DNA from 2 places in the Roseivirga seohaensis subsp. aquiponti genome. Region 2 is predicted to be linked to the other one. Evidence: riboswitches for the same ligand, from Rfam matches in the RefSeq annotation. Region 2 holds a riboswitch; the other holds the start of a gene.

Region 1 (7,049 bases), on a different contig from region 2:
TTTAGGTGCTGAAGTGCTGTTGAAATTCGCAACACCGAACTATTGGCTTTCTTTATTTCTTAAGTATTTAATGAATGCTAAAATTGAGGCCTTTGCTTCTTCAATTTGCTTTTGAACGTTTTCAATGTCTTCCGAGGGAAAATACTCTAGGTCTAACATCAAATAGGTCATGCTTTTTACCTCTGTACAAGACGCAGAAGCATAATCAAGAAATTTGATAAAGTCTTTTGGAGAAAATCGACCAAATCCTTCAGCAATATTATTTATGATTGAAAGCCCTGCTCTCTTGAACTGCGAACGTGTATCGAAATCCTTAGCCAGTTCACCTTGATTAGACATTACATAAACCCGATGAGTCAGTTTTCTAGCCAACTGCCAACACCTTAAATCTTCAAATCTTGTCACCTTTGCCATATCTCGATCATTTAATTTTAACATTCAATACTTCCACACCTAAGCACTTCAATACTTAAAGATCATAGGTTAAGTTTGGAGCTAGCCATTTCTCAGTTTCTTCTAAAGTCATTCCTTTACGTTTGGCGTAATCTTGCACTTGGTCTTTTTCAATTTTGCCTAAACCGAAGTACTTAGCTTCTTCGTGCATAAAATAAAGGCCACTTACGGAAGAGGCTGGGTACATCGCCATCGACTCTGTGAGAATAATTCCCGTTTCTTCTTGAGCATTGAGTAAATCAAAAAGAATTGGTTTTTCAGTATGATCTGGGCAAGCTGGATAGCCCGGTGCTGGTCTAATTCCCTGATAGCTTTCTTTAATTAAGGATTCATTGTCCAAGGTTTCGTTTTTCGCATAAGCCCAAAGCTCTTTACGCACTTTGGCGTGCATGGCTTCTGCAAAAGCTTCTGCCAAGCGATCGGCAATGGCCTTAATCATGATAGAATTGTAATCGTCATGATCTTTCTCGTATTTTTCAATTAAAGGCTCAATACCCAAACCGCCCGTTACGGCAAAACCACCTACATAGTCAATTTTCCCTGAATCCTTTGGGGCTATAAAATCCGCTAAAGACAAGTTAGGAATGCCAGTGCCTTTTTTGCCTTGCTGCCTCAAGCAATGAAACACAGTTTTCACTTCATTTCGAGTCTCATCTGTGTACACTTCAATGTCATCGCCAACACTGTTGGCGGGATAGAGTCCTACCACGCCATTGGCTTGAAGCAGGTTTTTCTGAATTACTTCATCGAGCATTTTATTGGCATCGTCAAAAAGCTTTTTGGCTTCCTTGCCAATCGTTTCGTTTTCGAAAATTCTAGGATATTTCCCTTTCAGCATCCAAGTCTGGAAAAATGGGGTCCAGTCGATGTACTCTCTAATAATATTCAGATCGAAGTTTTTGAATACTTTATTACCTATAAAGCTCGGCTTTACGTATTTTTTTTCTTCCCAATTTACTTTTAGTCTATTCCCCAAAGCTCTGCTATAAGGAATGTAATGCTTGATTTCTTTACGGTTTGCGTGATCTTCGCGAAGCTTTGCATATTCGCTTTTCACCTGTGTTTTGTAATCCGCCTTGCGATCTCCGCTTATCAATTCTCCAGCTACAGGCACACTTTTAGAAGCATCCAAAACATGTACAACTGGTCCGGAATAAACTGGGTCAATCTTTACTGCGGTATGAATTCGGGAAGTGGTTGCACCACCCACCATAAGCGGTAACTTCATCTTCCTTCTTTCCATTTCTTTGGCTACGTGCACCATTTCGTCAAGTGAAGGAGTAATCAAACCACTTAAACCAATTACATCCACATTTTCCTCAATGGCCTTATCAAGAATTTTATCAGCAGGCACCATTACGCCCATATCGATGATATCGTAATTATTACAGGCCAAAACCACCCCAACAATATTCTTCCCAATATCATGAACATCTCCTTTTACCGTAGCTAAAAGGATTTTTCGACCAGTTTCTCGTTCTGGAATTAGCCCCCTCTTGGTCTCCCCCAAAGTGGGAGATGTTTCTTTGGCAATCCGCTTCTCCTCTTCCAAATAAGGCAAAAGATAAGCCACCGCCTTTTTCATTACTCGGGCGCTCTTTACTACTTGTGGTAAAAACATTTTACCTGAGCCAAAAAGGTCTCCCACTACATTCATTCCATCCATTAATGGACCTTCAATGACCTTCAATGGACTTATATATTTTTGTCGAGCTTCTTCTGTGTCTTCATCTATAAACTCTATAATACCTTTTACTAAAGCGTGCTCAAGTCGCTTTTCTACCGACTCCTTCCGCCAAGCATCGTCTTTTACTTGTTTCTTTCCTTCGCCTTTTACCGTTTCGGCAAAATCCAGCAAACGCTCAGTAGAGTCTGGTCTTCGGTTTAGGAGCACATCCTCTACCCTTTCTAACAAGTCTTTTGGAATGTCGTCATAAATCTCAAGCATGGTCGGGTTAACAATTCCCATGTCCATTCCGTTTTGAATGGCATGATATAGAAAGGCCGAATGCATGGCTTCGCGAACAGGGTTATTACCTCGGAATGAGAAAGATACGTTACTTACACCGCCACTCACATGAGCTCCTGGCAGATTAGTTCTGATCCATTTGGTTGCCCTGAAAAAATCGACCGCATTATTATTGTGCTCTTCAATACCTGTAGCCACAGGGAAAATATTGGGGTCGAAAATGATATCGTTTTTAGGGAATTTGACTACATCGACCAGAATATCATACGAGCGTTTACAGATTTCAATCCTTCTTTCGTAGGTATCGGCTTGACCTTCTTCATCAAAAGCCATAACGATTACTGCCGCACCATAACGTTTTACTTTCTTAGCTTGAGCAATAAATTGCTCTTCTCCTTCTTTTAAGGAAATTGAATTCACTACACATTTCCCCTGAACACATTTCAACCCTGCTTCAATGATTTCCCATTTGGAAGAGTCAATCATGATGGGAATTCTAGAAATATCGGGTTCTGAGGCAATCAGATTCAAAAACTTGACCATCGCCTCTTTTCCATCAAGCATTCCTTCGTCCATGTTGACATCGAGAATCTGAGCGCCTCCATCCACTTGGTCACGAGCTACCTCTAAGGCTTCATCAAACTTTTCTTCCAAAATTAATCGTGCAAAGCGCTTAGAACCCGTCACATTGGTTCGCTCTCCTACATTCACAAAATTGGACTCCGGAGTAACAATTAAGGGTTCGAGGCCTGAAAGCTCAAGTGTTGAATTATATTTATTCATATTGTTGTAAGTCAATAGTCGATGGTTTGCTAGATTATTTTTAGGGAGTTTCTAAAAGCTTGAGTCGATTTTATCATTTCACTATTAACTATCGACCATTGACTTTTCAGCTTCAATGCTACGCGGCTGATACTTGGCGGCCACTTCAGCAATGGCCCTAATATGATCTGGTGTGGTTCCGCAACAACCACCCACAATGTTTAGGAAACCGTTAGAAAGGAAGTCTTCTATCTGCTCGGCCATTTCTTCTGGCGACTCATCATATTGACCGAATTCATTGGGTAAACCTGCATTAGGGTGAGCACTAGTAAAGAAATTAGCCTTTTCAGAGAGCGTTTCCAAATAAGGGCGAAGCTGTTTGGCTCCTAGAGCGCAGTTAAGTCCTATTGAGAGCAACGGCATATGTGATACAGAAATAAGGAAAGCTTGAGTAGTTTGCCCTGAAAGTGTTCTGCCACTGGCATCGGTAATCGTTCCAGAAACCATAATTGGCCATTCTTTGCCTTTTTCTTCAGAAACTTCTTCAATCGCAAAAAGCGCGGCCTTAGCATTCAGCGTATCGAACACCGTCTCGACTAATAGCAAATCTACACCACCGTCAGTAAGTGCAATCACCTGTTCTTTATAGGCTTGTACTAATTCATCGAAAGTAATGGCTCTAAAACCAGGATCATTTACATCAGGAGATAAAGAAGCAGTTCTGTTTGTAGGCCCAATGGAGCCTGCTACAAACCGAGGTTTATGGGGTTCTTGCGCGGTAATTTCATCAGCTACTTCTCTAGCAATTTTAGCCGACTCAAAGTTGATTTCATATACCGCATCTTCTAAATGATAGTCTGCTTGAGCGATTGTAGTACCACTGAAGGTATTTGTTTCTACAATATCGGCACCCGCTAAAAAATATTGGCGATGGATATCTTTAATGATTTCTGGCCGGGTGATAGAAAGCAGGTCATTGTTCCCTTTTAAAGAATGTGGATGATTTTTGAATCTATCTCCTTTAAAATCTTCTTCCTCTAAAGGGTGCCTTTGAATCATAGTGCCCATTGCACCATCTAAAACCAAGATTCGTTCTTTGAGAATTTCCTTAATATTTCTTGACATAATTTGCATTTATAATGCTTATCAAGAAAGGCAGGGAGAGTTTTGCAGGCTCATCTTTTCCTCGAATAAATTCGAGGCTAGGAATTAGCACCAGCTTCTACAGGTTGCTAAGACGTCACAGGGCCTAGTCCCTCAGTCTTTCTTGATAAGTGATGCAAAGAAAGTAAATAAAGATTAAACCGAAGCTGCTTGATCTAAATATTTCAGAAAAATCTATCGTTCGATTTTTATAAAAATTGCTTGAACGCACCTTCTAACAAGAATATTCTCTAATTTAATGCCCATCTATGAGTAGTCTAAGATTAGCAGCAATTGATATTGGTTCTAACGCCATAAGATTTCAGGTCACTAATGTTTTGAGTTATGAGGGTCAACATATCTTCAAGAGATTAGAGTATGTGAGGTTTCCTTTGAGATTGGGGCAAGATGTTTTTACCCTCAAAAAAATTGGACCAGAAAAGGAAGATAAATTCTTGAGGCTGATGCACGCTTTTAAACTTCTGATCGACTTATACGAAGTAGATGATTATTATGCTTGCGCTACCTCAGCCATGCGCGAAGCAGAAAATGGCTACAAGCTAGCCGAAAAAGTTAACCAACTTTTAGGGCTTAAAATTAAAATTATTAGCGGAGATGTAGAAGCAGAACTCATCAACAAAGTTGTTCTAAAAAAGCTTGATGACCAGAATTACTTACACATTGACGTTGGTGGTGGTAGCACTGAACTCAATTTAATTTCCAATGGAAAGAAAGTGGCTTCTCAATCTTTCAAGGTTGGGTCTGTAAGAAGTATTGAGCAGTTGGGTACTTCTGATATTCTTGAAAAAATAGACAGTTGGGTGAAAGCCAATGTAATTGGTAAGTATAAAACAATAACAGCTATTGGTACGGGCGGAAACATTAATAAAACTTACGAACTGGCTAATAAACGCAAAATAGACAGGGTTTTAACCTTAAAAGAAGTACTAGATGTACAATCTTATGTTGCAGGTTTTACTTTAGAAGAACGAATTCATAAACTGCAATTGAACCCCGATAGGGCCGATGTAATCATTCCTGCCTCACATATTTACATGCACGTAATGAAATCTGCAAAGTGCCGCAAAATTATGGTGCCCGATGTAGGTTTAAAGGATGGCATAATGCACATGCTTTACGAACGAAATATTAAAGACAGCGAAGTAGACTTTAAATAAAGCACCTACATTTTAGACTCAATTTCTACCCTTGATGTAAATGATTCTGTTAAGTTAAACCATTGTCACCCAAGTATGTCCAAGGCTACAAACAAAATCAAAATGAGAAAAAGAACTCTATTAATTGTGGCGATATTCTTTGCTGTAGCAGCATCAGCATTCGCTCAACGGGGTGGCGGTGGCCAAGGGCAAGGCGGACAACGACCTGACCCTAAAGTTCAAGCTAAAACCACGGCAGATACTTGGCAAGAAAAGTTTGGCTTGTCTGATGAACAACACACCAAAGTATATGAGCTACTTGTAGCTTCTGCAGAAAAACGTACCGCAAAAATGACTGAGCTACGAGGTAGTGGTACGATGGATCGTGAGGCTATGACAGCTGCAATGACTAAAATGCAAGAAGATCAAGATAAAGAGTTAAAAAAGATTTTCAGTGCTACTCAATGGACTTCATATGAAACTTGGAAGAAAGAGAATCCTCAAACTCAAGGAAGAAGAGGCCGAGGCGGACAATAATTGAATTTGTTTTTTCAGTGGTTATAAACCCGTTATCTAAATGGTAACGGGTTTTTTATTTATATAAGTTCTACTTAACTACTCTATTCTTTTTCTTAAAGGTAATTTTAAAGTAAATCAAAGTAAGGCTGAGTATAAATATTGCGGAATTGGCAATAATTACAGGAATAAGCCACAAAGCAAAACCATAAATAAGCCATACAATAGTGCTGCAAAAAACAATAACAAGCATTCCCATACTCAAATCTTCCGCACTTTTAATTTTCCATGTGCGAATAACCTGAGGTAAAAAAGTAAGGCTACTCAAGATTGCCCCAAGCAACCCCATTGATTCGTAAATATTCATTTCGTTCTATCTAGGCCGAAATCTATTACAATATTTCGGTAGTTTTTTTGAAGTCAGAAAACTTGCATTAAAACATAACCTTAGCTTAAAATGAATTAGCCTGGCTGAAGTCTTATTTCTTGAGCCAAGCCAATATATAGATTTTTTGGGCGCCTTACTTATTCATAACGCAATGCCTCTATTGGGTTTCGCCTGGCTACTTTAATGGCCTGGAAAACTACCGTTAAAAAAGCCACACCAAGGATTAAAAGTGCGGGTATTGTGAAAACATACCAAGTCAAATTCGTTTGATAAGAAAATGTTTGAAGCCATTTTTGAGCTCCAAAATAAGTGATAGGCAGGGCAATTATTACGGAGAGAAGAATTAGCTTCATAAAGTTTGTAGAGAGCATTTTTATGATGCTAGAAACATTTGCGCCCAAAACCTTTCTAATACCTATCTCTTTAATTTTCTGCTGAACCTCGTAAAGCACCAAACCAAATAAGCCTAGTATAGAAACAAAAACGGTAATGGAAGCAAAAACACCGAAAACGGCTCCAAACTGTTGATCTGCTTTGTATTGCTCGTTAAATTTCTCGTCAAGGAAGAAGTAATCGAAATCACTATTTGGATAAACATCCCGATATACGCTTTCGATTTTAGCTACCATTTCCTTGTAGGAATTTCCAGAGTCTCTATCAT
Region 2 (7,049 bases):
GCCATTTTGTGATTTTCGGCACTTGGCTAAAACCGACATTCCCTATTATGCTCCCGAAAATAAGCCCCATAATTAAGGCAATCGGGGCGTTGATTGCAGGCAAAAGGCATAACGCAGCTAGGCCTATAAACAGGCTTCTTTTGAAAATTAACATGATTTAGAGATTTAAATCGAAACGTTTAATTCAAGTTCTCTAAGTACTTATAGCCGCTTCCCGTATTGATCATCATAATTTTTTCAGAGCGAGAAATTTCTCCACTAGCAATAAGCTTCGGAATTGCTTTCCAAAGTGCTGCTCCTTCAGGCGCAACTAACACCCCTTCTTGCTTGGCCATTTTCTTCACTCCATCAATCATTTCTTGTTCAGAAACTGTCACCGAAGTACCACCCGACTCTTTCACCACACAGTGAATCATATCCTGACCAAAGGCCACCGGAACAGCCAAACCATTGGCCAAAGACTCTGTGTATTCAGAAATGTCTTTCGTAATTCCATTCAAAGAATCTACCACAGGAGAACAATTAGCCGCTTGCACTACAATCATTCGAGGCAACTTCACATCAGCTTTTAACCAGCCAAGGTTTATCATTTCATGAAAAGCTTTCCAGATTCCTAGTAGGCCCGTTCCTCCACCAGTAGGATACAGAATTACATCAGGCAACTGCCAATTCATCTGCTCAGCAATTTCATAACCCATGGTTTTCTTACCCTCTAGTCGGTAAGGTTCCTTTAAAGTGGAAATATTGAAAGCGCCTTGCTCTTTCTCAATTTTAGCAGCCAAAGCCCCACATTGATTGATCAAGCCCTTAACTAAAAGCAACTCTGCTCCGTAATACTGGCATTCGTCTTGAAATATTTTCGGGGTATGGCTCGGCATAATCACCGTAGCTTTAATGCCAGCCGAAGCGCAATAGGCAGCCATTGCCCCTCCTGCATTTCCCGCAGTGGGAACCACGCATTTTTCCACTCCTAATTCTTTGGCTTTTGAAACTGCCATACTCAAACCTCGCGCCTTGAAAGAACCCGTTGGGTTGAGTGATTCATCTTTCATTTGAAGGTCATTTAGCCTCAATTGAGCAGCCAATCGTTTGAGTGGCAGTATGGGAGTCATGCCCTCGCCAAGTGAAACAATATTGGCATCATCCAAAACAGGCAACATTTCTCGATAGCGCCACATAGTGGGTTTTCTACCCTGAAGATCAGAAATACCAAAGGGTTCGGTGGCATGATATTGTACTACCAATGGTTTGTTGCAGCAAGTGGCAAAAGTCTGCAATTCATGAAGGGAGTATGATTTTTTACATTTGGAGCATTCCAAATGACTGGCGAGTGATGTTTGTGTTTTGATGAAGTTCATGATGCAAAACTGCATCGCTAATCATAACCAATCAAATGAATAAAAGTAACCCATTATAACTAACGGTTATAACTAAATTTTGCCTGCTTAATAAAAGCCTTGGTCACATCGGTCATGGTTTCACCCGTTCTTGTTACAAAGTTGAAACTTCGTTCTACTGCCAAACCCGAAATATTTACTTCGGTAAGTAAACCCAAAGCCACTTCGCGCTTTACCGCCAAAGGCGAAAGAAAACCTACAGCGGTATCTTCCACCAAAAAATTCTTAAGTACTTCGGTACCGCCCAATCGTACTTTTATGTTTAGGTCGGAGGACTTAATATTCAACTGCGTCATTTTTCTAGACCAAGCAGACAAGGTTCCTGAACCCACTTCGCGCAGCGCCAAAGGAATTTCCTTCAGTTCTTTCATGGAAATTTCACGCCCTGCATAAGGGCTGTGTGTAGAACAGATCGGAATGATTTTATCCGCCATAAAAAAGTCATAATGAAGTCCGCTGGCCTCGTGCTTATCTTCTACTACAGCCAAGTCAATTTCTTCATTGGTCAGCGCCTTAAGAATGTTCTCTGTATTCCGATTGATCAAAGTTATTTTCACCAATGGCCATTTTTTTCGGAACGAAGAAAGCACTTTGGGCAAAACATACAGCGACAGGGTGGTACTAGCACCTATCCTCAGTTCGCCTTTGGCTGTCAACTGACTTTTGACAATGTCCATATCCGATTCCATGCGTTTCTGGATATGCTTGGCTTCACGCAAATAGCTAAGCATTTTTTCGCCTTGGGGCGTTAAAAACACAGCATTCCCTTTGCGCTGAAAAAGAGGCACTTCCATTTCTCCTTCCAATTTTTTTATCTGTTTGCTTACAGCAGGCTGTGATATACAAAGAATTTCCGCGGCTTTAGAAAAGCTTAAGTGACTGGCCACGGTATAGAATACTTCGTAAGAAATGGATAACATAGGCAGCAATATACGGGATTGATGGAAAGAAGACACGAAACATTTCGCTCCTTATTTCTGGTTTGAACAAGTCATTTTCAACTTCTGCTTCCTAGTGTAGGAGACTAGTTTACAACCATATTAAACCAAATTCAGTAAACTATACTTCATTCCATTTTTTATGAAGAAGTTATCATATCTATTTCTACTCCTGTTTGTCTTCGGCTGCCAGAATAAAGACTCAGAAACTCCTGTTCCTGAAATATCTATTGAGGTTCAAAAAAAAGTTAGTGAGTTTAACGATTCAACTTTTGTTGGTATAACAGAGGATATACAATACTCGAAAGGAAGCATTTTCCTTACTGAAATTGAAAATGGTAGAGTTTTAGAGTTAAATGAAGCCTATGAATTGAAGCAGATTTTCGGACGGAAAGGTGATGGCCCAACCGAATTACAAGATCCAAGAGCTTCTCAGGTTCACAATAATCAATTACTTATACTGGATGGCGGTCACCAGAAAATTAAGGTCTTCAATTTAGATGGAACGATTAGCCACCAATTTGGCAGAGATATCCCTAGCAGCGATGGATTTTTCATTAAAAACAACAAGCTGTATGGAAGTAAATATGATAAATCTACCCCACCGCTTTTCTCTTACAGCTTAACTGGTGAAGATTCAATCCACTATTTCGGTTCTCACAATAGAAGACTCACTGAGATCAATCATGATAGACCTAGAGTTTTTCGTTTGTTCCCATATAAAAATGAAATAATTGCAGTAAGTGAAAATGAGCCTGTAATAGAACGATTTGACTTCGCAGGAAATAAAACCGAAGAAATATACTATCCTGAGTACTTCGAGGAATTTATTGAGCACTCCATTAAAAGAGAAAAATCATCACCCCAGATGCGCGGCACAGCCGGCTTTGTTATAGATGCAAGCTTGCATGGCAGTGAGCTTTATATACTCCTAGTAGGGTTTGATTCGACCAAAAATAAAGTTACATCAAGGCAAATTTTCAATTTTACGATAAGCGATTCTAAAATTGAACTATCAAGAATTATTGAACTCAATAATGGCAAGGATGACACTTGGTATATGTCGTTTACCATCGTAAGGAACAAAATATTGGCCTTTGATGGAGTGACCTACGAGCTTCATGAGTTCGACTTACCTAAAAAGGACTAACCTGATAAATCATACCTAGTTACTTTTTTGCTAAATCGACCAATTCATAAACCATCTTCAAAGAGATATTTTCTATCTAGGAATTGTACTTTCAGATTATTTTTTTCATTATCTATTTTGAAATTCATAAAACGGCTTGTACGTTTGCAGTCACAAGTCGAGATTTTTTGATTTGGCATCAGCCAAATTTCAAGAATCGATTTATACAGAAGCGTGGAGAGATAGGCTCTATGATGCGCTAGCAACCATCCGCAGAGGAAAGGTGCTAATTCCTAATCCCAAAGAAGGCCAAGTGGCATTCGGGAGAATATAAATTTGACAGTTATGCAAACCTATTTATCCTTTGTGGACAAACGTCCGCTCCATACCACACCCTCAAAGTCAGGGTCAGTTCTTCATGTCTCAATTTGTTGTTTGATTACAGCCTAATTCTGAATTTCTCAGAATCCTTTCCTGCTGTTCTACATTCAAAATTCTTGTGTCATGACTACATCATTTCCATTTACTCAAAATCTTAAAAAAGTGAACGATTCGTTACACTACTATCGCCATTCTGGTGAATTCCGCCTAGAATCTGGTGAGATTCTCAATGAGCTTCAGATTGCCTACCAAACCTTTGGTGAGCTTAATTCAGACAAAAGCAATGTAATTTGGGTTTGCCATGCCCTAACGGCAAATGCAGACCCTATACAGTGGTGGCCAGGCTTGATTGGGTATAATTACCTGATTAATCCTGATGAATATTTTATTGTTTGCGCTAATATTCTGGGCTCTTGTTATGGCACTACTGGCCCCAAGGATTTCGACCCAAATACTGGCGAAAGGTATTTATCAAACTTCCCAAATATCACCATTCGTGACCAGGTAAAAGCACATATTTTGCTCAGGAAGCACTTAGAAATTGAACGCATCCATTTGGGTATGGGGGGATCTACTGGAGGTCAACAAATTCTAGAGTGGGTAATTGAAGAACCTATTTTTGATAAACTATTCGTAATCGCCACTTCGGCACAAAGCAGCCCTTGGGGCAAAGCCATTCGCGCTGCGCAACGCATGGCCATCGAAGCAGATCCTTCATTTTATTCCAGCTCGGTTAACGGAGGAAAGAAAGGAATGGAAGCGGCTAGGGCCATGGCCTTACTTTCATATCGTACACCCAGCACATTCAACCAAAGCCAGAAAGACGACAACGAAGCGCTCGATAATTATAGGGCCGAGAGTTACCAGCGTTATCAAGGGTTAAAGCTAAGTCATCGTTTTGATGCACGCAGCTATTATGTTTTGGGGAAGGCCATGGACACGCACAATGTGGGGCGCGGAAGAGGAAATGTTCAAAAAGCATTAGCCACAATAAAGGCAGAAACCTTAATCATTGGCATTGAAGGTGATATTCTTTTCCCAATAGAAGACCAGCAAATTATAGCGGAGCATCTGCCGAATTCAACATTCAAAATCATTCAATCCGATTATGGCCATGACGGCTTTTTAATCGAAACTCAAAAAATATCTGAAATACTAAAACCATTCTTAAATAATGAGAGCAATTAAAATAGGCCTTTTCGGCTTTGGCTGTGTAGGACAAGGCCTTTATCAAACCATCAACAATTCGAAAAACTTTGAAGGTGAGATCGTAAGGATTTGTGTGAAAGATCGCCATAAAGTAAGAAGTCTTCCCGAGTCCGTTTTTACTTATACTAAAGAAGACATTTTGAACGACCCTTCTATTGACGTAATTGTAGAGCTGATTGATAATGCGGAAGCTGCGCTTGAAATTGTAACTACGGCTTTGAAAAACGGCAAGTCGGTGGTAACTGCCAACAAAAAGATGGTAGCCGAAAACCTTGAATACCTGATTGATCTTCAGGAAAAAACTGGAAAGGGAATTTTGTATGAAGGTGCAGTTTGCGGCAGTATTCCTATCATCAGAACTTTGGAAGAGTACTTTGGACACGAACCACTGAACGAAATCAAAGGAATTTTCAATGGCTCAACCAATTACATTCTCACCAAAATTTTTGATGAGCATTTAGATTACGCTCAAGCTTTGGAAGAAGCCAAAGAAAAGGGTTTTGCTGAAAGCGATCCCACTTTAGATGTAAAAGGCTTCGACCCGAAATTTAAGTTGAGCATATTACTGACGCATGCTTTCGGCATTAACGTATCGCCAGAGAAAATCGCCAATTTAGGCATTGACCATTTGCAGCCAAGCGATTTGGAGTTTGCAAGAAAACACGGTTATAGAATTAAGCTGATTGCTCAAGCTTCGCGAAAAAACGATGAGGTATTTGCCTGCGTTTTACCACAGTTTATAAAGGAGAACCACAACCTCAGAAATGTAAATAACGAGTTCAACGCAGTTACACTGAACGGTGAATTCTGTGACGATCAGTTATTTATAGGAAAAGGGGCTGGAAGTTTACCTACTGGTGCGGCCGTGCTTTCAGATATTTCGGCATTGAGCTATGATTACAAATACGAATATAAAAAGCACTACAATCAGGGTAAGGTACATTTCAGTAGCGAAAACGCTGTAACAGTGTATGTAAGTTTTGAAAAACCAGAGCATATTGACCTCAACGAGTTCGAAGCAGTTTCCGAAAAATTCTTCTGCTTTGATAGAAGTTATGTGATCGGTAAAATCAAACTCTCAAAACTACTTCAATCTAAATGGGTTTATAACTCTAAAATCTCTGTAGTTCAGTTCGACAATGACACCGAAATTTCGGAAGAATTAGACCTTAGCGCACTGGAAACCGAGATTTTAGAATTGAGAAAGGGTCAAAAGTTGAGAGAAAAAATCAGCGTTTAAAGAGTATCTTCTAAATGCGTGGTTTTTTTACTGAATCCTTCTCCATTTTAATCTTTAGTGGATATATTTGTAGCCCTTATGGGAGGTCGATTTACGGCCTAACCAATTGTTGATTTAAAAGAGATTGTTAAATGTCTTCAGTAATTATCACTTCAGTAGTCGCGTTTTCGGCTGTAATCTTATTGCTCGTACTGATTTTGCTTTATGCTCAGTCCAAGTTAGTTCAGTCGGGAGACGTTAAAATCATCGTAAACGGTGACGAGGCGAACCCTATTATTACTTCCGCAGGAAGTACACTATTAAATACCCTTTCTAGTCAGAAAATTTTCCTTCCGTCTGCTTGCGGTGGCGGTGGTACTTGTGCCATGTGTAAATGTACCGTAAACGAAGGTGGAGGAGATGTACTTCCAACCGAAGTGGGTCACCTTAACCGTGCCGAGCAAAAAGAAGGCGTTCGTCTTTCTTGCCAAGTAAAGGTTAAAAACGACATGCGTATTCAAATACCTGAAGAAATCTTCGGTATTAAGAAATGGGAATGCGAAGTGGTTTCAAACTACAACGTGGCCTCATTTATTAAAGAATTCGTAGTGAAATTACCTGAAGGCGAGCACTTAGAGTTTGAAGCGGGTGGTTATATTCAAGTAGACGTTCCACCGGTAGTTTGTGATTTCAAAACGATCAACATTGAGCCGCATCCAAACGATCCGGCTGGTCCAGACAAGTTCAAAGGAGATTGGGACAAATTCCAGCTTTGG

What was found. A riboswitch is a leader RNA that binds a small molecule or an ion and turns the genes downstream of it on or off. The one in region 2 is predicted to bind S-adenosylmethionine.
Region 1: another riboswitch for S-adenosylmethionine. It lies ahead of OB69_RS13000 (homocysteine S-methyltransferase family protein); the one in region 2 lies ahead of OB69_RS12150 (homoserine O-acetyltransferase family protein).

Annotation. Positions count from the first base shown of each region.
Region 1 is NZ_JSVA01000014.1:107,457-114,505, forward strand. It holds gene OB69_RS12990 (four helix bundle protein) at 40-414, opposite strand; gene metH (methionine synthase) at 470-3,205, opposite strand; gene OB69_RS13000 (homocysteine S-methyltransferase family protein) at 3,290-4,309, opposite strand; SAM riboswitch class I at 4,357-4,461, opposite strand; gene OB69_RS13005 (Ppx/GppA phosphatase family protein) at 4,597-5,505, shown strand; gene OB69_RS13010 (hypothetical protein) at 5,608-6,021, shown strand; gene OB69_RS13015 (SemiSWEET family sugar transporter) at 6,092-6,367, opposite strand; gene OB69_RS13020 (ABC transporter permease) at 6,526-7,049, opposite strand, start outside.
Region 2 is NZ_JSVA01000013.1:772-7,820, reverse strand. It holds gene OB69_RS12170 (YeiH family protein) at 1-154, opposite strand, end outside; gene OB69_RS12165 (threonine synthase) at 180-1,358, opposite strand; gene OB69_RS12160 (LysR substrate-binding domain-containing protein) at 1,418-2,317, opposite strand; gene OB69_RS12155 (NHL repeat-containing protein) at 2,478-3,485, shown strand; SAM riboswitch class I at 3,684-3,801, shown strand; gene OB69_RS12150 (homoserine O-acetyltransferase family protein) at 3,969-5,033, shown strand; gene OB69_RS12145 (homoserine dehydrogenase) at 5,020-6,294, shown strand; gene nqrF (NADH:ubiquinone reductase (Na(+)-transporting) subunit F) at 6,426-7,049, shown strand, end outside.